Regions from separate parts of the Pseudomonas zhanjiangensis genome, predicted to be linked through region 2. Evidence: predicted binding sites of a transcription regulator. Region 2 holds the regulator's gene; each other region holds the start of a gene.

What was found. Region 2 encodes sigma-54, which starts transcription at its own class of promoters, with help from an activator protein. Its sites were predicted from a motif close to ANTGGCATNNANNTTGCTNT; they were not measured.
Region 1: flgB (flagellar basal body rod protein FlgB) is a predicted target of sigma-54. The motif match lies at 5,849-5,868, and genes of this name have one in related genera.
Region 3: flhA (flagellar biosynthesis protein FlhA) is a predicted target of sigma-54. The motif match lies at 5,422-5,441, and genes of this name have one in related genera.

The regions. Positions count from the first base shown of each region.
Region 1 covers NZ_JBFTEG010000010.1:72,960-80,118, forward strand. Annotated here, with positions in the region: gene AB5S05_RS13515 (flagellar basal body P-ring protein FlgI) at 1-305, opposite strand, end outside; gene flgH (flagellar basal body L-ring protein FlgH) at 317-1,012, opposite strand; gene flgG (flagellar basal-body rod protein FlgG) at 1,073-1,858, opposite strand; gene AB5S05_RS13530 (flagellar basal body rod protein FlgF) at 1,905-2,645, opposite strand; gene flgE (flagellar hook protein FlgE) at 2,870-4,204, opposite strand; gene flgD (flagellar hook assembly protein FlgD) at 4,248-4,913, opposite strand; gene flgC (flagellar basal body rod protein FlgC) at 4,935-5,378, opposite strand; gene flgB (flagellar basal body rod protein FlgB) at 5,393-5,800, opposite strand; gene cheR (protein-glutamate O-methyltransferase CheR) at 6,044-6,871, opposite strand; gene AB5S05_RS13560 (chemotaxis protein CheV) at 7,089-7,159, opposite strand, start outside.
Region 2 covers NZ_JBFTEG010000006.1:135,599-142,757, forward strand. Annotated here, with positions in the region: gene lptB (LPS export ABC transporter ATP-binding protein) at 1-218, shown strand, start outside; gene AB5S05_RS09985 (RNA polymerase factor sigma-54) at 352-1,860, shown strand; gene hpf (ribosome hibernation-promoting factor, HPF/YfiA family) at 2,055-2,363, shown strand; gene ptsN (PTS IIA-like nitrogen regulatory protein PtsN) at 2,380-2,844, shown strand; gene rapZ (RNase adapter RapZ) at 2,847-3,704, shown strand; gene AB5S05_RS10005 (HPr family phosphocarrier protein) at 3,717-3,989, shown strand; gene pmbA (metalloprotease PmbA) at 4,050-5,396, opposite strand; gene yjgA (ribosome biogenesis factor YjgA) at 5,501-6,019, shown strand; gene tldD (metalloprotease TldD) at 6,062-7,159, opposite strand, start outside.
Region 3 covers NZ_JBFTEG010000010.1:37,064-44,222, forward strand. Annotated here, with positions in the region: gene AB5S05_RS13340 (chemotaxis response regulator CheY) at 1-138, opposite strand, end outside; gene fliA (RNA polymerase sigma factor FliA) at 231-977, opposite strand; gene fleN (flagellar synthesis regulator FleN) at 974-1,804, opposite strand; gene flhF (flagellar biosynthesis GTPase FlhF) at 1,920-3,221, opposite strand; gene flhA (flagellar biosynthesis protein FlhA) at 3,237-5,384, opposite strand; gene flhB (flagellar biosynthesis protein FlhB) at 5,485-6,621, opposite strand; gene fliR (flagellar biosynthetic protein FliR) at 6,630-7,159, opposite strand, start outside.

The sequences.
Region 1 (7,159 bases), on a different contig from region 2:
CCCGGCTTGGCGAACGCCGGCAGGTCGGCATGGATCGACACCGCGGCGACGTTCTTCAGCTGCACGTTGCCGCCGGCCGGCACCTTGATGCCGAACTGCGCCATCATGTTGTTGAAGGTCTGCACGGTGAATGGCGTCTGGGTGGTCTGGTCGCCCGTGCCATTGAGGCCGACCACCAGGCCATAGCCGATCAGCTGGTTGCTGCGCACGCCCTGGATGCTGGCCAGGTCCTTAAGCCGCTCGGCCTGGACCAGCGTGGCCATCAACAGCGCCGCCAGGCCGATCATCCACTTCGACAGGTTCATGGTATCCAGCCTCAAAACGGGAACAACGGGCTGAGAAAGAAACGGTCCAGCCAACCCGGCTGACTGGCATCGGCGAAGGCGCCGGTACCCGAGTAGGTGATGCGTGCATCGGCGATGCGGGTGGAGGCCACGGTGTTGTCGGTGGCGATGTCATCGGCACGAACCAGACCGGCGATGCGCACCAGCTCGTCGCCGGTGTTGAGGGTCATCCACTTCTCGCCGCGAATCGACAGGATGCCGTTGGGTAGCACCTCGGCCACGGTCACGGTGATCGAGCCACTCAGGCTGTTGCCCTGGGCGGCCTTGCTATCGCCCTTGGTATCGCGACTGGCGCCATACTCGGCGCCCAGTGACAGCTTGTTGTCGGAAAACGGACTGGCCGCCGACACCGCGCCGCCGAACAGCGAGGTCAGGCCGATCTCGGCGCTGCTGTCCTTCTGAATCTGCGAGCCGGCATTCTTGCTGGCCTGGGTCCGCTCGTTGAGGGTAATGGTGATGATGTCGCCGACGCGGTAGGCCTTGCGGTCATCGAACAGGTTGTTCTCGAAGCCGGCCTGATAGATAGCCCCGTTGTTCTGCGCCGCCGGCAGCGGCGTGCGCGGCAGTACCGGTGCGTAGTACGGGTCGTTCGGCTTGGGCGGCGGCGACACGCAGCCGCCGAGGGCAGCCAGGGCAAAAATAGAGAGCACTAGGATCAGCCGGTTCATTACCACTACCTCAGGGCGTTCTGTTTCAGATCGAGGCCGGGCTGACGCCCGCCTCAGGCATCAAAGGTTCTGCGAGACGAAGGCCAGCATCTGGTCGGCGGTGGAAATGACCTTGGAGTTCATCTCGTAGGCGCGCTGGGTGGTGATCATGTTCACCAGTTCTTCGACCACGCTGACGTTGGAGTTCTCCAGGGTGTTCTGCAGGGTGGTGCCCAGGCCGTTGAGCCCCGGGGTACCGACCTGCGGCGCACCACTGGAAGCGGTCTCCAGGAACAGGTTGTTGCCGATCGCTTCCAGCCCCGCCGGGTTGATGAAGTCGGCGAGCTGCAGGTTGCCGACGATCTGCGGCTGCGAGTCGCCGGCGGTGGTCACCGATACGGTGCCATCATCGCCGACGGTGAAGGTACGCACCTCGCCGGGCAGGACAATCGCCGGTTCCAGCGCGTAGCCATTGGAGGTGACGACCTGGCCGTCGGCATTCAGATGAAAACTGCCATCGCGGGTGTAGGACACCGTGCCGTCGGGCATCAGCACCTGAAAGAAGCCGCGGCCGTTGACCGCCATATCCAGCGGTTGCTCGGTGGTCTGCAGGCTGCCGGTGGTGAAGATCTTCTGGGTGCCGACCACCCGCACCCCGGTGCCGAGCTGCAGACCGGACGGCAACTGGCTGTCCTGGCTGGACTGGCCACCGGGCTGGCGACGGATCTGGTACAGCAGGTCCTCGAACTCGGCGCGATCGCGCTTGAAGCCGGTGGTGGACACGTTGGCCAGGTTGTTGGAAATGGTGGTCAGGTTCATGTCCTGGGCGGACAGACCGGTCTTGCTGACCCACAGTGCCGGAAGCATATCGATTCTCCTCGGACGTCGCTTTTTCGACGCCGCGTGCTGATGACTAGCTAATCTGCAAAACCCGCGCCATGGCCGCCGAATTGTCTTCGGCGGTGCGCATCATCTTCACCTGCAACTCGAACTGGCGGGACAGCGAGAGGATCGCCGTCATCTCTTCCACGGCGTTGACGTTGCTCGATTCGAGAAAGCCCGAGGTCACCTGGACCGCGGCGTCGGCCAGCACCGGCTGACCGCCCTTGACCCGCATCATGCCGTCGCTGCCCTTCTCCATCTGCTTGGGATCGGGATTGACCAGCTTCAGGCGATCGACTTCGGCCAGCACGTTGGGCGCCTCGCCGAGCGCACGAATACTGATGGTGCCATCCTGGCCGATCTCGATCTTCTGCTCCGGCGGCACTGCGATCGGCCCGGCATTACCCATTACCGGCAAACCGTTGCCGGTGCGCAATACGCCGAGGGCATCGACGTTCAGGCTGGCGGTACGCACGTAGGCCTCACTGCCATCGGCAGCCTGCACGGCCAACCAACCCTGACCACCGATGGCCACATCCAGGTCGCGACCGGTTTCCTGCATGGCGCCCGGAGAAAAATCGGTTCCCGGCCGCTCGGACATGGCGTATACCCGCGCCGGCAGACCATCACCGAACACCGGCATCGAACGTGCCTGCTCGAAATCGCGACGAAAACCATTGGTCGATATGTTCGCCAAATTGTTGGCGTGGGCACTCTGGGCCAGGCTGTTGTTATGGGCCCCAGTCATGGCGACATACAGCATCTTGTCCATGGTCAATCTCCGAGGCGGGCGTACCGCCAACTGCTCTTTGCAGAGAACCCAGCAAGCGCCGTGCCAGCCACCAGAATAAATCTGCAAGTGATTGAAAAATATGCTGTTATCCGAAATAAAAAAGGCTCCCGATGGGAGCCTTGAAAGCGCCTGTCGGCGGGAAATTGCCGCCGCCGGCAAGGGTCGCTGCAATCGCGCCGGGCCAAACAGGCCCTGAGCCGCTATCAGCGCAGATTGATGATGGTCTGCGTGATGGCGCTTTCCGTTTCGATCGCCTTGGCGCTGGCCTGGTAGTTGCGCTGGGCAACGATCATGTTGACCAGCTGCTCGGACACCTCGACGTTGGAGTCCTCCAGAGCCCCCGACTGCAGGGCGCCGAGGGTACCGGCGCGGGGCGTGCCGATCACCGGCTCACCGGACTGGAAGGATTGCGCCCAGGCGGACTTGCCCACCGGCGTCAGGCCCTGGGTATTGGCGAAGCTGGCCAGGATGATCTGGCCCTGCACATTCGACTGACCATTGGTGTAGCGGGCGAAAATCACCCCGGTGTCATCGATCTCCAGCCCCGCCAACTGCCCGGTGGTGTAGCCATCCTGACTGACGGCGTTAACCGCGAAGGAGCTGGCGAACTGGGTCGACGCACGCAGGTCTACCTGAATGCCGCCGGTGGCCGCAGTGGCGCCATTGGCCGACCAGACTGGTGGCACCGAACTATCGGCCGTGGCCGGCACCCAGCCGTTCAGGGTGAAGCGCCCGTTGACCGGGTCGACGGTGAAGTCGGTCGCCCCGGCGCCGTCATAGTCGCCGGAAACCAGGCTGGCGGTATTTAACTGACCGCTGGCGGTGAAGCCCATCGCCATCGAGTAGGGCGTGGTGACGGACGGGTCTGCCGGGTTGCGTCCATCGACCAGTACATTCATGGTCCAGGCATTGGGGCCGGTCTTGACGAAGTACTGGGTCAAGACATGGGCATTTCCCTGGGTGTCATAGATATTGGTCGAGGTGGACGAGTTGTAGGTGGTGGGATCGGTCGGATCGAACGGCGTGGTGGTCGGTATCGTATTGGTCGAGTTCAGGTTGAACGTCTGCGTCAACTGGGTAGTGGCCTGCGGCGCCTGGCTGGCCGACTGGATGCGCAGATCGGTGATCACGCCGTTCTGCAGATTGCCATTGCCATCGACCGCGTAGCCCTGCAAGCGATAGCCGAAGTTATTCACCATATAGCCGTCGCGATCGGTACCGAAATAGCCGGCGCGGGTGTAGCTGATCTCGCCGTTGTTGCTGGTCTGGAAGAAGCCATTGCCGTTGATGGCCAGGTCCAGGGCATTCTGCGTGTAGTTGATATTGCCCTGGTTGAACGACTGGGACACATTGGCCAGCTGCACACCGGCGCCCTGAGTGTTCTTGCCGGTACCCTGCACGGAAGCCGCGTACAGGTCGGCGAATTCGGCGCGCGACTGCTTGAAGCCGATGGTGCCGGCGTTGGCGATGTTGTTGCCGGTGATATTGAGGTCACTGGTCGCAGCGCGCAGGCCACTCAAACCGATATTGAACGACATGGAAGTCTCCTTTGCCGGACGCACCGGCTATTGAATCTGCTGATTACTGACCGATGACCTGCACCTGGGAAAGCGGCACGCTGCCAAGCCCCGCCAGGTTGAGCGTCAGCTCGCTACCACCAAGGGTGACGCTGTCGACGTTGGCCGGGAGCAGGGTATAGAGACCCTTGGTCTCGCCGTCGTAAGTCGCCTGCGCTTCGAACCTGTAGTTGCCGGGCGGCAACAGATTGCCGCTGGCATCCTTGCCGTCCCAGATAAAGCTGACGTTGCCAGCGCTCTGCTCGCCCAGGTTGACGCGACTGACGGCGGCGCCCGACTTGTCGTAGACGTTGACATACACGTTGCTGCTGCTGCTCGGCAGAACCAGGCTGGCCTTGAAGCTTTCGCTGGTGTCGACCACCGCCTTGTCGGTCGGCACTATGACCTTGCGCCCGACCAGGGAAGAGGCCTGCAGCGCCTGGGACGACTGATAGCCGGACAACAGGGAGCTCATGCTGGTATTGAGCTTCTCGATCCCCTCGACCTGGCTGAACTGGGCCAGCTGGGCGATGAACTCGCCATTGCCCTGAGGCTCCAGCGGGTTCTGGTTGTTCAACTGGGCCACCAGCAGGTTGAGAAACTCGTTCTTGCCGAGTTCCTTGCTCTGGCCGGCTTCCTGCTTGATCTGGTACTGATCCAGTGCGGAACTGACACCACTGACGCTGCTCATCCTTCAATCCTCTCTGGCGGCCTACTGACCCAGGGTCAGCACACGCTGCATCATCTGCTTGGCGGTGTTCATCATTTCGACGTTGGTCTGGAACGCCCGACTGGCCGAGATCATGTCGGCCATTTCCTCGACCACATTGACGTTGGGGTAATACACGTAGCCATCGGCATCGGCGGCCGGATGGTCGGGCTCGTAGCGCGGCACCAGATTGCTCTGGTCCTCGACGATGCCCAGTACCTGGACGCCCTGACCGGCCTGGTCCTGCTCGGCGAACAGGGAACCTCGGTCGCCCTCCTGGGCCTGCTGGAATACCGTGGCAAACACCGGATGGCGCGCGCGATAGGTCTGATCGATGCTCGAGGACACCGTTTCGGCGTTGGCGATGTTGCTGGAAATGGTGTTCAGGCGAGTGCTCTGGGCGCTCATGCCGGTTCCGGCAATATTGAAGACACTGGCGAGTGACATGGCATCAGACTCCTTTAATCGCCGCGCAGGGCGCTGACCAGCCCTTTGAATTTGCTGTTGAGAAAGGTGAAGCTGGCCTGGAAGCTCACGGCATTTTCCGCGTAGTTGGCCTGCTCGATCTGCTCATCGACGGTGTTCTGGTCAATCGAAGCATGCAAGGGAACCCGATAGACCAGGCTGGCATCGCTGAGACTCACGCCCTCGGCGGCGATATGCCGACTGTCGGTGCGATTCAGCCCACCCGGACCGCGCTGCGCCTTGCCACTCTGCTCGGCCAGAACCGAAGCGAAATCCAGGTCGCGAGCCTTGTAGTTGGGGGTATCGGCGTTGGCCATGTTGTTGGCCAGCACCTCGGCGCGCTGGGCGCGAAAGCCCAACGCTTTTTCATGGATGCCGAGTGCACTTTCGAAGCTGATGCTCATGGTCAGGAACCTTTGCCGTTTGGCTTGCCTGTTGTCCGTGCCAGACATACAGCAAAGTGCGTGCCATCATTTTTTTATATTATTTTTCAACCACTTAATAGATAAGCAGAGGAAAAACGCAGGCACAACGGCAAGGCTTTTCCGCCTGGTGGCAAGCGCAGCGGCAAGCCTGCAACCCCATTGCCGGCCCACAGAATGCAAAACGGGAGGCCAGTGGCCTCCCGTGTTGTGGTTCCCGATGAGTCATTTGACCTTGTAGATGATTCCAGGACTGCACTGCACCATCTGGTAACGGTCTGGCAGGCCGTTAAGCGCTTCCGACGCGCCGAGGAACAGGTAACCGCCCGGCTTCAGCATGGCATGAATGCGCGTAAGGATATCCTTCTTCACTTCGGCCGAAAAATAGATCAAGACGTTGCGACAGAACACGATGTCGAATTTGCCCAGGCTGGCATAACTGTCCAACAGGTTCAGCGGCCGGAATTCGATTCGACTCTTGATTGCCGGCTTGATCACCCAGCGTCCCGGCCCCTTGGGTTCGAAATAGCGCTGCAGACGGTCCTGCGACAAGCCCCGACCGATGGCCAGGCTGTCGTACTCGCCGGACTTGCAGTTGGCCAGCATCGAGGGCGACAGGTCGGTCGCCACTATCTGCACGCCTGCCTTGAGCTGGCCGATGTTGGTTTTTTCGAACTCGTCGATACTCATCGACAGCGAATAGGGCTCCTGCCCCGAGGAGCAAGCCGCCGACCAGATACGCAAGCGCTGTCCTGGGCTGGCCTTGATCAGCTCGGGTAACACACGATTCTTCAGCACTTCGAAGGGGTAGGTATCGCGGAACCACAGGGTTTCATTGGTGGTCATGGCATCGACCACCTGCTCGCGCAGGCCGCTGCGTGGCTGGCTTTGCATACGCTGCACCAGTTCCCCGAGGGACTTGATGCCATGTTGATCCAGCAACTTGTTCAAACGACTGGAAACCAGGTACTGCTTGTTGCTCCCCAGCAAGATGCCGCAGGCCTTTTCCAGAAAAGTCCGGAACTGCTCGAAATCCAAATTCCCTGAAGACACTAGCCAGGCCTCACCAATCAAATTATTGCGCTGAGAGACGCCCCCTCAACCCCATCGCAAAGCGGATTACATCGCGCAGCTCAAACAGCCGGCAGGCGCGCTAAGGGCCTGCATGGAACACCAAAGCAGGCCCGCCGTCCAGGGCCGCGGCGGCGCCCCACGCCTCCGCCAACCGGCAACCGGCAACCGGCAACCCCGGCACGCCCTGGACAGGTTTTCAAACAGACTGGTCTACCGCATTGATGCGCTCGGCCACCCGCGAAGCCAAGTCGTCGGGGCGAAACTTGG
Region 2 (7,159 bases):
CGATCTCGGTCGGCGACATCAAGCAGATCATCCACCACCTCAAAGCCAAGGGCATTGGCGTGCTGATCACCGATCACAACGTCCGCGAGACCCTGGACATCTGTGAAACGGCCTATATCGTCAATGATGGGCAACTGATCGCCGAAGGCGATGCCGCTGCCATCCTGGCCAACCAGCTGGTCAAAGAAGTGTATCTGGGGCACGAATTCCGCCTGTAAATGGCGATTTTGTCGGCCGAGCAGCAGCTGCTGCTAGGCAAACCCCTCCAGCTCAGGCATATAATTTGCTTCCTAGTGGCGCCTCGGCGCCCTGTAGTGGATTGCGCTCAGGCGCCGGTATTGAAGGTCTGCAATGAAACCATCGCTAGTCCTGAAGATGGGCCAGCAGCTGACGATGACTCCGCAGCTGCAACAGGCCATTCGTCTGCTCCAACTGTCCACCCTGGATCTGCAACAGGAAATCCAGGAGGCGTTGGAGTCCAACCCGATGCTCGAACGCCAGGAAGACGGCGAGGACTTCGACAGCTCGGACCCGCTGGCCGACGGCGCCGACAGCCCGACAACCACGCCTCAGCAAGAGGAGCCTTACCAGGACACCAGCTACCAGGAAACCACCCAGACCGTGGACAACCTGGAAGATGGCGAGTGGAACGAGCGCATTCCCAACGAGCTGCCGGTCGATACCGCCTGGGAAGACGTCTACCAGACCAGCGCCAGCAGCCTGCCGAGCAACGACGATGACGAGTGGGACTTCACCACCCGTACATCCAATGGCGAGAGCCTGCAGAGCCACCTGCTCTGGCAGCTCAACCTGGTCCCGATGTCCGACAAGGACCGACTGATCGGCGTCACCCTGATCGACTGCATCAACCAGCAGGGCTACCTGGAAGAGACGCTTGAGGAGGTGGTCGAGGCCTTCGACCCGGAACTGGACATCGAGCTGGACGAAGTGGAAGCCGTGCTGCACCGCATCCAGCAGTTCGAGCCAGCCGGTATTGCCGCCCGCGACCTGCGCGAATGCCTGCTCCTGCAACTGCGCCAGCTGCCGGCCAGCACCGCCTGGCTGAGCGAGGCCCAGCGCCTGGCCGGCGACTACCTCGACCTGCTCGGCAACCGCGACTACAACCAGCTGATGCGGCGCCTGAAGATCAAGGAAGACGAGCTGCGCCAGGTCATCGAGCTGATCCAGAGCCTCAACCCGCGTCCCGGCTCGCAGATCGAGTCGGGCGAGCCCGAATACGTGGTGCCCGACGTCATCGTGCGCAAGCACAACGACCGCTGGCTGGTCGAACTCAATCAGGACGCCATGCCGCGCCTGCGGGTCAACCCGCAATACGCCGGTTTCGTCCGCCGCGCCGACGCCAGCGCCGACAACACCTTCATGCGCAACCAGTTGCAGGAGGCGCGCTGGTTCATCAAGAGTCTGCAGAGCCGCAACGAAACCCTGATGAAGGTAGCCACCCAGATCGTCGAGCACCAGCGCGGCTTCCTCGACTACGGCGACGAGGCAATGAAGCCCCTGGTTCTGCATGACATCGCCGAAGCGGTCGGCATGCACGAGTCGACCATCTCGCGCGTCACCACGCAGAAGTTCATGCACACCCCGCGTGGCATTTACGAGTTGAAATACTTCTTCTCCAGCCACGTCAGTACCTCCGAGGGCGGCGAGTGCTCGTCGACGGCGATCCGCGCGATCATCAAGAAACTGGTCGCCGCGGAAAATGCAAAAAAGCCGTTGAGCGATAGCAAGATCGCTGGTTTACTGGAGGCACAAGGCATTCAAGTGGCCCGCCGCACAGTCGCAAAGTACCGCGAATCCCTAGGCATAGCGCCTTCCAGCGAGCGCAAGCGATTGATCTGAGGCGACACCGAACGGAAGATCGCTCGATACAGCACACAACCAACCCAGCCTCGCCCGTCCCGACCCTAGCGGCACCGTCGGATGTACAGAAGCGACAATGCCGGGTTCGCTGCCTCAGCCTCTTCCCAGCCGACGCGTTCCGGTGGCAGGTCTCAAGGCCTGTCTCTTTTACACGGCAACAAGGAGAATGCGGTATGCAAGTCAACATCAGTGGACATCAGCTGGATGTGACCGACGCCCTGCGTGACTACATCGACGAGAAACTCGGTCGATTGGAACGCCACTTCGACAAGATCACCAACGTACAAGTCATCATGGAGGTCGAGAAGCTCAAGCAGAAGATCGAAGCGACCCTGCACATCGCCGGCGGCGAAGTCGTCGCCAACGCCGAGCATGACGACATGTATGCCGCCATCGACCTACTGACCGACAAACTCGACCGTCAACTCATCAAGCACAAGGAAAAGCAGCTCGAGCGCCAGCAGGGCGCAATGGCCCGCTGAGATCGCCCCCCCTCCTATGATCCGACTTGAAAACATCCTGACCCCCGGCCGTTCCCTGGTGAACGTGCCGGGAGGCAGTAAGAAGCGTGTGCTCGAACAGATCGCCAACCTGGTGGCACGCGATCTGCCCGAGCTGGATAGCCAGGACATTTTCGAAAGCCTGATCGCCCGAGAGAAACTCGGTTCGACCGGTTTCGGCAATGGCATCGCCATTCCCCATTGCCGCTTGCCCGGTTGCAACGCACCGATCAGCGCCCTGCTGCGTCTGGACGCGGCAGTGGATTTCGACGCCATCGACGGCGCCCCGGTAGACCTGCTGTTCGTCCTGCTGGTGCCGGAGGCGGCCACCGACGAACACCTCGAACTGCTGCGCCAGATCGCCAGCATGCTCGACCGCAGCGAAGTGCGTGAACGCCTGCGCCAAGCCCAGAGCAGCGATGCCCTGTACCAGGTGGTAGTGGACGTACAGAGCGGTCACTGAGCATGCGCCTGATCATCGTCAGCGGTCGCTCGGGCTCCGGCAAAAGCACCGCCCTCGATGTTCTTGAGGATAACGGTTTCTACTGCATCGATAACCTGCCCGCCGGCCTGCTCCCGGAGCTCGCCGAGCGCGCCCTGCTGCACACCGAATTGCTGCATCCGCAGGTGGCCGTATCCATCGATGCGCGCAACCTGCCCAGCCAGCTCAAGCGTTTCCCCGAGTTGCTCGACGAAGTGCGGGCGCGGCATATCCAGTGCGACGTGATCTACCTGGATGCCGACGAGGAAACCCTGCTCAAGCGCTTTTCCGAAACCCGCCGACGCCACCCCCTGACCAACGAGCAGCGCTCGCTGGCCGAGGCCATCGCCGAGGAAAGCCAGCTGCTGGCGCCGATTACCGACCTGGCCGACCTGAAGATAGACACCACCCACCTCAATCTCTATCAGCTGCGCGATAGCCTCAAGCTGCGCCTGCTCAACCAGCCGGAGCCGGGCACGGCCTTTTTGGTCGAGTCGTTCGGCTTCAAGCGCGGCATGCCGGTGGACGCCGACCTGGTGTTCGACGTGCGCTGCCTACCCAACCCCTACTGGAAGCCGGACCTGCGCGACTACTCGGGACTGGACCAGCCGGTGATCGACTACCTCGCGGCCCAGGCCGACGTCGAAGAGATGTTCCAGGACATCCTCGCCTACCTGAAGAAATGGCTGCCGCGCTTCGCCGCCAGCAACCGCGCCTATGTCACAGTGGCGGTCGGTTGCACTGGCGGTCACCATCGCTCGGTATACTTGACCAATCGCCTCGGCGAGACCCTGAAACCGCTGCTGAAGAATGTCCAGGTTCGCCACCGCGATCTTGCCTAAGGAATTGCCGCGATGCCCACCTGCCAAGTCACCATCATCAACAAGCTGGGCCTGCATGCACGCGCCGCAGCCAAGTTTGTCGGGGTCGCCGGGCGCTTCCCCTGCCAGGTCAAGATCGGCCGCGCCCCCGAAAGCCTGGTGGACGGCAAGAGCATCATGGCGGTCATGATGCTGGCCGCCGGCAAGGGCACCCCCATCCACCTGCACACCGAAGGTGAGCAGGATCACGATGCGCTCGATGCGCTGGTCGAGCTGATCAACAACAGGTTCGACGAAGGCGAATAAGCACCGCCAGAAAAAGGGGCTGTCCGATCACGGACAGCCCCTTGGTATTGCGGCGGCGGATCAGCTACCGGCTACCGTCATCCGCTCGATCAGTACCGAGCCGGTGCGAATGTTGCTGCGCAGCTCCAGATCACGCCCTACCGCGACTATCTGCTTGAACATGTCGCGCAGGTTGCCGGCGATGGTCACCTCCTGCACCGGGAACTGGATCTCGCCGTTTTCCACCCAGTAGCCGCCGGCACCGCGTGAATAGTCGCCGGTGACCATGTTCAGCCCCTGCCCCATCAACTCGGTGACCAGCAGGCCACGGCCCATGCGCTTGATCAACGCCTGTTGATCCTCTTCGCCATGGCTGACGAACAGGTTGTGCACGCCACCGGCGTTGGCCGTGCTGGGCATGCCCAGCTTGCGCCCGGAGTAGGTGCCAAGCACGTAGGACACCAGCTCGCCGCCCTCGACGAAGGGCTTGGCGTAGGTGGCCAGGCCATCGCCGTCGAACGCCGCGCTGCCCAGGGCCCGCGGGATATGCGGGCGCTCGTCGAGGGTCAGCCACTCGGGAAACAGGCTCTGGCCCAGGGAGCCCTCGAGGAAGGACGACTTGCGGTACAGATTGCCGCCCGAGATCGCCGCGAGAAAGTGGCCGAACAGGCCGCTCGCCACCTCGGCGGCGAAGAGCACCGGCACCTCGCAGGTGGGGACCGGCCGGGCGCCCAGGCGACTGACCGAGCGCTGCGCGGCGCGCTGGCCGATGCTCGCGGCGTCCGCCAGCAGTTCACCCTGGCGATTGACGTCGTACCAGTAGTCACGCTGCATCTGGCCGTCGGCCTCGGCGATCATCACGCAGCTCAGGCTGTGGCGGGTGCTGGCATAACCGCCGACGAAGCCGTGGCTGTTGCCATACACACGACAGCCCTGGTGGGTATTGAGGGTGGTGCCATCGGCATTGCTGATCCGCGGGTCCTCGGCGAAGGCCGCGGCCTCGCAGCGCAGGGCCTGCTCGATGGCCTGCTCCGGACTGATCGCCCAGGCATGATAGAGGTCCAGGTCCGGCAGCTCGCGGGCCATCAGGGCGGCATCCGCCAGGCCCGCACAGGGGTCCTCGGAGGCGTGTCGGGCAATCGCCAGCGCCGCCGCCACGGTTTCCCGGATGGCCGCATCGCCGCTGGCCGAGGTGCTCGCCGAGCCCTTGCGCTGGCCCAGGTACAGGGTGATGCCGAAGCCCTGGTCGCGATTGAACTCGACCGTTTCCACCTCGCGCTGGCGCACCGTGGTGGACAACCCCTGCTCGACCGAAACGGCGACCTCGCAGGCCGTCGCCCCTTGCCTCCTCGCCTCGGCGACAATCTGTTCGACCTGGGCCTGCAACTGCGGCAAGGCCTCGGGGCCGACGCTATCTACTGCTCTCATAAACACTCCTGAACGATGAGCGACAAGCCCTGGCGCATTGGGCCGAACGCTTGCAGCTGGACACTTGCTGCTATCATGGCGACGTTTTCCATTGGACCGCCCCCATGTCTGAATACCTCGACGACTTCTCCGGTGAGAAGAGCAAAACCCAGGTCAAGCGCGAACTGCATGCGCTGCAGGACCTGGGGCAACGCCTGACCACCCTGAAACCCGACCTGCTGAACAAGCTACCGCTGACCGATGCCTTGCGCCGGGCCCTGGCGGAGGCGCCGAAACACACGGCCAATGCCGCCAAGAAGCGCCATGTGCAGTTCATCGGCAAGCTCATGCGCGACCAGGACATCGAAGCCATAGTGGCGCTGCTCGACCAGCTCGACGCCTCCAGCCGCCAGTACAACGAGCGCTTCCACAATCTGGAGCGCTGGCGCGACCGCCTGCTCGGCGGCAATGACGAGGTGCTCGAAGCCTTCGTCGGCGAGTACCCCGACGCCGACCGCCAGCACCTGCGCCAGTTGATCCGCCAGGCCCAGCACGAGGCGGCGCAGAACAAGCCGCCAGCCGCCTCGCGAAAGATCTTCAAGTACATCCGCGAACTGGACGAAAGCCAACGCGGCCTGCGCTGATCAGCGCAGCCGCGGGCGGGTGGGTCCCGCGACCACGCCTCTTTATGCCCCAGTCCCCCCCACGGTGATCGCGTCGATCTTCAGGGTCGGCTGACCGACGCCGACCGGCACCGACTGGCCGTCCTTGCCGCAGGTGCCGACGCCGCTGTCCAGGGCCAGGTCGTTGCCGACCATCGACACCCGGCTCATGGCCTCCGGGCCGTTGCCGATCAGGGTCGCGCCCTTGACCGGGGCGGTGATCCTGCCGTTCTCGATCAGGTAGGCCTCGCTGGTGGAAAAGACGAACTTGCCGCTGGTGATGTCGACCTGACCGCCACCGAGGTTGGCGCAGTAGATACCGCGCTTTACCGAGCGGATGATCTCCTCCGGATCGCTCTCGCCGGCCAGCATGTAGGTGTTGGTCATGCGCGGCATCGGCAGGTGCGCGTAGGATTCGCGGCGACCGTTGCCGGTGCCGGCGACGCCCATCAGGCGCGCATTCAGCTTGTCCTGCATGTAACCCCTGAGTACGCCATTCTCGATCAGGGTGGTGCACTGGGTCGGCGTGCCTTCATCGTCGACGCTGAGTGAGCCGCGTCGTTCGGCCAGGGTGCCGTCATCGACAATGGTGCAGAGGCTGGAGGCGACCTTCTCGCCGACCCGGCCACTGTAGGCCGAGCTGCCCTTGCGGTTGAAATCGCCCTCCAGGCCATGGCCGACCGCCTCGTGCAACAGCACGCCGGACCAGCCGGCGCCCATCACCACCGGCATGGTGCCGGCCGGCGCCGCAATCGCCTCGAGGTTGACCAGCGCCTGGCGCAGCGCCTCGCGGGCATAGCCCAGGGCGCGGCTTTCGCCGTGGCTGTCCTTCTGCAGAAAATAGCGGTAATCGGTACGCCCGCCGCCGCCGTGGCCACCGCGCTCGCGACGGCCGTCCTGCTCGACGATGACGCTGACGTTGAAACGCACCAGTGGACGCACGTCGCTGCTGAGTCCGCCATCGATGCTGGCTACCAGCACCCGGTCCCAGACGCCGGCCAGGCTGACGGTGACCTGCTTGATCCGCGTATCCAGGGCACGGGTGGCCTGATCGATCTCTTTGAGCAGCTCGACCTTCTGCGCCCGGTCGAGCACGTCCAGCGGATTGTCCGCCGCATACAG
Region 3 (7,159 bases), on a different contig from region 2:
GAAGCTGCCACTCTGCAGCATCGGCAACGCGGTGACACCATCGTCGGCTTCTGCGGTATTGGTGAAACCCAAGTCACGCAAGAGATTCTTGATGATCCGTCGCATCGTTGAAAAATCATCAACGATGAGGATTTTCATATTTTTGTCCAAGTCGACCTCCGTACAGTCCCAAACGCACCCAGTTCCTGGGTACGCCCTTAATCGTGAAACCGGCCTGCTAATCCAACTGTCTAGCGCGCGCGCCACTCGCTCAGCCGCGCCCGCAGACGCGCCGCGCACTGACTATGCAACTGGCTGACACGCGACTCACTCACACCCAGGACTTCGCCAATTTCCTTGAGATTCAGCTCTTCATCGTAATACAGCGATAACACCAGGCGCTCACGCTCGGGCAAGTTGGCGATGGCGTCGGCCAGCGCGCCTTGGAAGCGTTCGTCTTCCAGGTCTCGCGAGGGTTCTGAATGCGTGGAGCTGGCGTCTTCATGCAGGCCACCATGCTCGCCGTCCTGCAACAGGTCGTCGAAGCTGAACAGGCGGCTGCCCAAAGTGTCGCCAAGAATGCCGTAGTAATCCTCCAGACTCAATTGGAGTTCGGCCGCAACCTCGTGATCTTTAGCGTCACGCCCGGTTCTGGACTCAATTACCCGAATGGCGTCACTGACCATGCGGCTGTTTCGATGCACCGAACGCGGCGCCCAGTCACCTTTACGCACCTCATCGAGCATCGAACCGCGAATGCGAATACCGGCAAAGGTTTCGAAGCTTGCCCCCTTGCTCACGTCATACTTCTTCGCGGCTTCGAGCAGGCCGATCATCCCGGATTGAATCAGGTCATCGACCTGCACGCTGGCCGGCAAGCGCCCCAGCAGGTGATAGGCGATACGCTTGACCAGGGGCGCATAGCGCTCGATCAGCTGGTATTGGGAGTCTTGTGCCTGCGCCTTGCTGTACATACGGAGTCCAGGGGCTGCTGTCATACGGCGGCGTCCGCGGCTGGCTGATGAACCAGACGCTCGACGAAGAATTCCAGGTGGCCACGGGGGTTGGCCGGTAACGGCCAGGCGTCGACCTTCTGCGCGATCGCCTTGAATGCCAGGGCGCACTTGGACCGGGGAAACGCCTCATAGACCGCACGCTGCTTCTGCACGGCCTTGCGCACCGACTCGTCATAAGGCACCGCGCCTACGTACTGCAGCGCCACGTCGAGGAAACGGTCGGTCACCTTGGTCAGCTTAGCAAACAGATTGCGGCCTTCCTGCGGGCTATGGGCCATGTTCGCCAGGACGCGGAAGCGGTTCATGCCGAAGTCGCGATTGAGCAACTTGATCAGCGCGTAGGCATCGGTGATCGAGGTCGGTTCGTCGCACACCACCACCAGCACTTCCTGGGCGGCACGGACGAAACTGACCACCGAGTCGCCGATGCCGGCCGCGGTATCGACGATCAGCACATCGAGGTTATCGCTGATCTCGCTGAACGCCTGGATCAGGCCGGCGTGCTGCATCGGCGTCAGCTGGACCATGCTCTGGGTGCCCGAGGCGGCCGGCACGATACGCACGCCGCCCGGCCCCTGCAGCAGCACGTCACGCAGGTCGCATTCGCCGCTGATAACATCGGCCAGCGTGCGCTTGGCCGTCAGCCCCAGCAGCACATCGATGTTGGCCAGCCCGAGGTCGGCATCCATCAACATCACCCGCCGCCCGAGGTCGGCCAGCGCCAACGCCAGATTCACCGAGACATTGGTCTTGCCGACGCCGCCCTTGCCGCCGGTCACCGCAATCACCTGTACGGGATGCATACCCATGTTATCTACACACCTTGTCTGACGTTAGACTGGAACCCTGAGGCTGGTTGCGCCGGGCCGATATTCGCCCTGCCAAGCACTGCCCCACGTCGCAATACCACTGCCGCAGCAGCCATTAGCCGGCGCGTCGCGCCGGATGTTGATAGAGACCGGCGAACATCTCAACCATGGCCTCTTCACTCGGGTCCTCGGCGCTCTGCAAACCGACCGCACGACTGACCAACTGGTGGCTACGCGGCACCTGCAGGTCGTCGGGAATCCGCGGCCCATCGGTGAGATAGGCTACCGGCAGACGCTGGCCAATAGCCAGACCTAAAACCTCGCCGAGGCTGGTCGCCTCGTCCAACTTGCTGAGGATGCAGCCGGAGAGCCCACAGCGCTTGTAGCTATGATACGCCGCCTTGAGCACCTGGCTCTGGCTGGTAGCGGCCAATACCAGGTAGTTGCGAGCCTTGATGCCGCGACTGGCCAGCGCCTCGAGCTGCATGCGCAGCGCCGGATCACTGGCCGGCAGGCCGGCGGTGTCGATCAGCACCACCCGCTTGCGTGCCAGCGGCGCCAGGGCCTGGGTCAGCGACTCGCCCGGATCGACCGCAGTGACCGAGACATTGAGGATGCGGCCCAGGGTCTTCAGTTGTTCCTGGGCGCCGATGCGGTAGCTGTCCATGCTCACCAGGGCGATGTTCTGCGCGCCGTACTTGAGCACGTAGCGCGCCGCCAGCTTGGCCAGGGTGGTTGTCTTGCCCATGCCAGCCGGGCCGACCAGGGCGATCACCCCGCCCTCTTCCAGCGGTTCCTGCTTGGGCGTCTGAATAGCGTGGGCCAGATGGGCCAGGAGCATGCGCCAGGCCTGACGCGGTTCGGCGACATTGGCCACCCGCTCGAGCAGGACCCGCGACAGCTCGCCCGGCAGACCCATGCGCTGCAGGCGACGCCACAGATTGGCCTGCTTGGGACGGCGGTCCTGCATCTGCCCCCAGGCGATCGAGCCCAACTGCACTTCGATCAGTTCACGCAGGCCGTTCAGCTCGAAACGCATGGCCTCCAGTGCGCGCTGATCACCGGCCACGACCGGCTGTACCGGCGCCGCCAGCGGGGTGACACTCGGCTTATCGGCGGGCACCTCGGGCATCCCGCCAAAAAGCTGGCGATCCTTGCCGGCATCGGCCTGGCCGCGGGTGGCCAGCTCCGCCTGGGCCGAGGCGATCCGCGACTGGGTCTTGCGCAGCTCGGCCTCCAGCGCCGGGTTTGCCTGGCGAGCAGGTGCGGCAGGAATCTGGTAGTCCAGCGCCGCGGTCAGCTCGACACCGCCGGCAACCCGACGATTGCCGATGATCGAGGCATCCGCGCCCAGCTCATCGCGAACCAGCTTCATGGCTTGACGCATATCGGCGGCGAAAAAGCGTTTGACCTGCATGGCCTGTGACCTCGGTTAGTTCTGCCCCACCGTCGCGACGATGGTGACCTGCTTGTTATCCGGAATTTCCTGGTAAGCCAGCACGTGCATACTCGGCACCGCCAGCCGCGCGAACCGCGAGAGCATCGCCCGGACCGGACCGGCCACCAGCAGAATCACCGGCTTGCCGAGCATTTCCTGGCGCTGCGCCGCTTCCACCAGGGAACGCTGCAGCTTCTCGGCCATGCCCGGCTCCAGGAGGATGCCATCCTCGGAGCCCTGACCGGCCTTCTGTAGACTGTTTAGCAATATCTGTTCCAACCTTGGCTCCAAGGTGATCACAGGCAGCTCCGGCTCTAGTCCCACGATGCTTTGCACGATGGCGCGGGCCAAGGCGACCCGCACCGCCGCCACCATCGCGGCGGGATCTTGACTCTTGGCCGCGGCATTGGCCATGGCCTCGGCGATGGTACGAATGTCGCGTACCGGCACCTGCTCCTGCAGCAACGCCTGCAGCACCTTGAGCAGGGTCGACAGCGACACCAGCCCCGGTACCAATTCCTCGGCCAGCTTGGGCGAGCTCTTGGCCAGCAACTGCATCAGCTGCTGGACCTCCTCGTGGCCGAGCAGCTCATGGGCGTGCTTGTGCAGCACCTGATTGAGGTGGGTGGCAACCACGGTACTGGCATCGACCACCGTATAGCCCAGCGATTGCGCCTGGTCGCGCTGGCTCGGATCTATCCACACCGCCTCCAGGCCAAACGCCGGATCCTTGGCGGCCACGCCATTGAGGGTGCCGAACACCTGACCCGGGTTGATCGCCAGCTCGCGGTCAGGGAAGACCTCGGCTTCAGCCACGCTGACCCCCATCAGGGTCAGCCGGTAGGCGTTGGGCTGCAGGTCGAGGTTGTCGCGGATATGCACCGAGGGCATCAGGAAGCCCATTTCCTGGGACAGCTTCTTGCGCACCCCCTTGATCCGTGCCAGCAGCTGCCCACCCTGATTGCGGTCGACCAGCGGAATCAGCCGGTAGCCCACCTCCAGGCCGACCATGTCGACCGGGGTGACGTCATCCCAGCCGAGCTCCTTGACCTCCTGGGCCTTCTGCGCCGGCAACAGCTCCTGCTGGCGCTGGACCTCCCTGACCTCCTCGGCCTTGACCTGGCGCTGCTTGTTGGCGATCCAGTAGGCGGCGCCGGCGGCCACCAGGCCGAGGCTGATGAAGGAGAAGTGCGGCATGCCGGGCACCAGGCCCATGGCGATCATAATCGCCGCCGCGACCGCCAGGGCACGCGGCGAGGCGAACATCTGGCGGTTGACCTGGGCGCCCATGTCTTCGGAACTGGAGACCCGGGTTACCATGATCGCCGCGGCCGTGGACAGCAACAGCGAGGGAATCTGCGCGACCAGGCCGTCACCGATGGTCAGCAGGGTGTAGACCTTGCCGGCATCGACGACGCTCAGGCTGTGCTGGAACACGCCGATGGCGATGCCGCCGATCAGGTTGATGAACAGGATCAGCAGGCCGGCGATGGCGTCGCCACGGACGAACTTGCTGGCACCGTCCATCGAGCCATAGAAGTCGGCCTCCTGGGACACCTCGGAACGGCGCCGCTTGGCCTCGGCCTGGTCGATCAGGCCGGCGTTGAGGTCAGCATCGATGGCCATCTGCTTGCCCGGCATGGCATCCAGGGTGAAGCGCGCGCTGACCTCGGAGATCCGCCCGGCGCCCTTGGTCACCACCACGAAGTTGATGATCATGAGGATGGCGAACACCACGATACCGACCACATAGTTGCCGCCGATTACCACCTCGCCGAAGGCCTGGATCACCTTGCCCGCGGCATCGCCGCCATCGTGGCCATGCAGCAGCACCACCCGGGTCGAGGCGACGTTGAGCGCCAGGCGCAACAGGGTCGCCGCCAGCAGGATGGTCGGGAACACCGCGAAGTCCAGCGGGCGCAGGGCATAGATCGCCACCAGCAACACCACGATCGACAGGGCGATGCTGAAGGTGAACAGCACGTCGAGGAGAAAGGCCGGTATCGGCAGCATGACCATGCCGAGCATGACCAGCAGCAACAGGGGGATGCCCAGATTGCCATCGCGCAACCCGGACAGGTTGCTGCGCACATTACCGATCAATTGTGAGCGATCTACTGCCACGTCCCTACCCCAAGCCATTCAATCTTTTGACGCCAGCGCGCCCTTGGCGGGGGGTATCGCAAGAAGCATTCCAACTCTGGGCAAGCCGGCCTAACCATCCCTGGTCGTGGCCCTGTCCCTACTCGTCGCGACGCAGATCCGGCGGGATCGGCAGGTCCGGCAACGGCCCGGGGCGCTTGCCCTTGCCGGCCTGGTACTGACGGATCTGATAGACGTAAGCCAGGACCTGGGCCACGGCCAGGTACAGCCCGGCAGGGATTTCCTGGTCAAGGTCGGTGGAATAGAACACCGCCCGCGCCAATGCCGGCGACTCGAGCAGCATGACACTGTGCTCCTGGGCGATCTCGCGGATCTTCAGCGCGGTAAAGTCGCCACCCTTGGCCAACAGCACCGGCGCGCTACCCTTGGCCGGGTCGTACTTCAAGGCCACCGCAAAGTGGGTCGGGTTGGTGATCACCACATCGGCTTCGGGCACGGCCTGCATCATCCGGCGCTCGGCCATCTCGCGCTGCAACTGGCGGATACGCGACTTGACCTCGGGCTTGCCCTCGCTGTCCTTGTACTCGTCGCGCACCTCCTGCTTGGTCATCATCAGCTTCTGCTTGTTGTCCCAGAGCTGGAATGGCACATCCACTGCGGTAATCAGGATCAGCCCGCAGGCCATCCACAGGGTGCTCCAGCCGACCACCTGAGCGGCATGCAGAATGGCCGACTCCAGCGGCTCGTGGGCGATCGCCAGCAAGTCGTCGCGGTCGAACGAAAGCACCGCCAGCGCCACCAGCAGAATCACCACGAACTTGGCCAGCGCCTTGAGCAACTCGACCAGCGCCTTGGCCGAGAACATCCGCTTGAGGCCGGCCAGGGGGTTCATCCGGCTGAACTTGGGCGCCATTGCCTCGGCCGAGAACAACCACCCGCCCAGGCCGATGGGGCCGACGATGGAGGCGATCAGCAAGACCACGAACAGCGGCATGACCGCCTCCAGGGCGAGCTTGCCAGAGCCGATCAACCAGATGGCCATGGTGCCCTCGTGCATGATCGCCTCGCGCGACAGCTCGAAACTGCCGCGCATGATCTCCAGCAGGCTATTGCCCAGGCTGCCGCCCGAGGCGAGCAGGCCGCCAGCCCCCGCCAGCATCACTACCAGGGTATTGAGTTCGCGGGAACGGGCGATCTGGCCCTTTTCACGGGATTCGCGCAGGCGTTTCTCCGTGGGTTCCTCGCTTTTATCGGCACCACTCTCAGACTCGGCCATCGCCTACCTCAACCTGCCCGCGCCATTTCGCGCAACAGCATCAGGGCTTCGCTGGCCAGCACCTGATACTGCGTGAGGATATCCGCCATACCGACCCAGACGATCGCAAAGCCCAGCACCAGGGTCAGCGGAAAACCGATGGAGAAGATGTTCAGCTGCGGCGCCGCCCGGGTCATCACCCCGAATGCCACGTTGACCACCAGCAACGCGGTGATCGCCGGCAACACCAGGATCAGCGCGGCGCCGATCACCCAGCCCAGCTTGGTGGCCATCTCCCAGTAATGCTCGGTCAGCAGGCCGGCGCCGACCGGCAGGGTGACGAAGCTCTCGGCCAGCACCTCGAACACCACCAGGTGGCCGTTCATGGCGAGGAACAACAGGGTCACCAGCATCAGGAAGAACTGCCCGATCACCGGCACCGAGACCCCATTGGTCGGGTCGACCATGGAGGCGAAGCCCAGGCCCATCTGCATGGAGAGAATCTGCCCGGCGATCACGAAGGCGTGAAAGAACAGCTGCAAGGTGAACCCCAGCATCA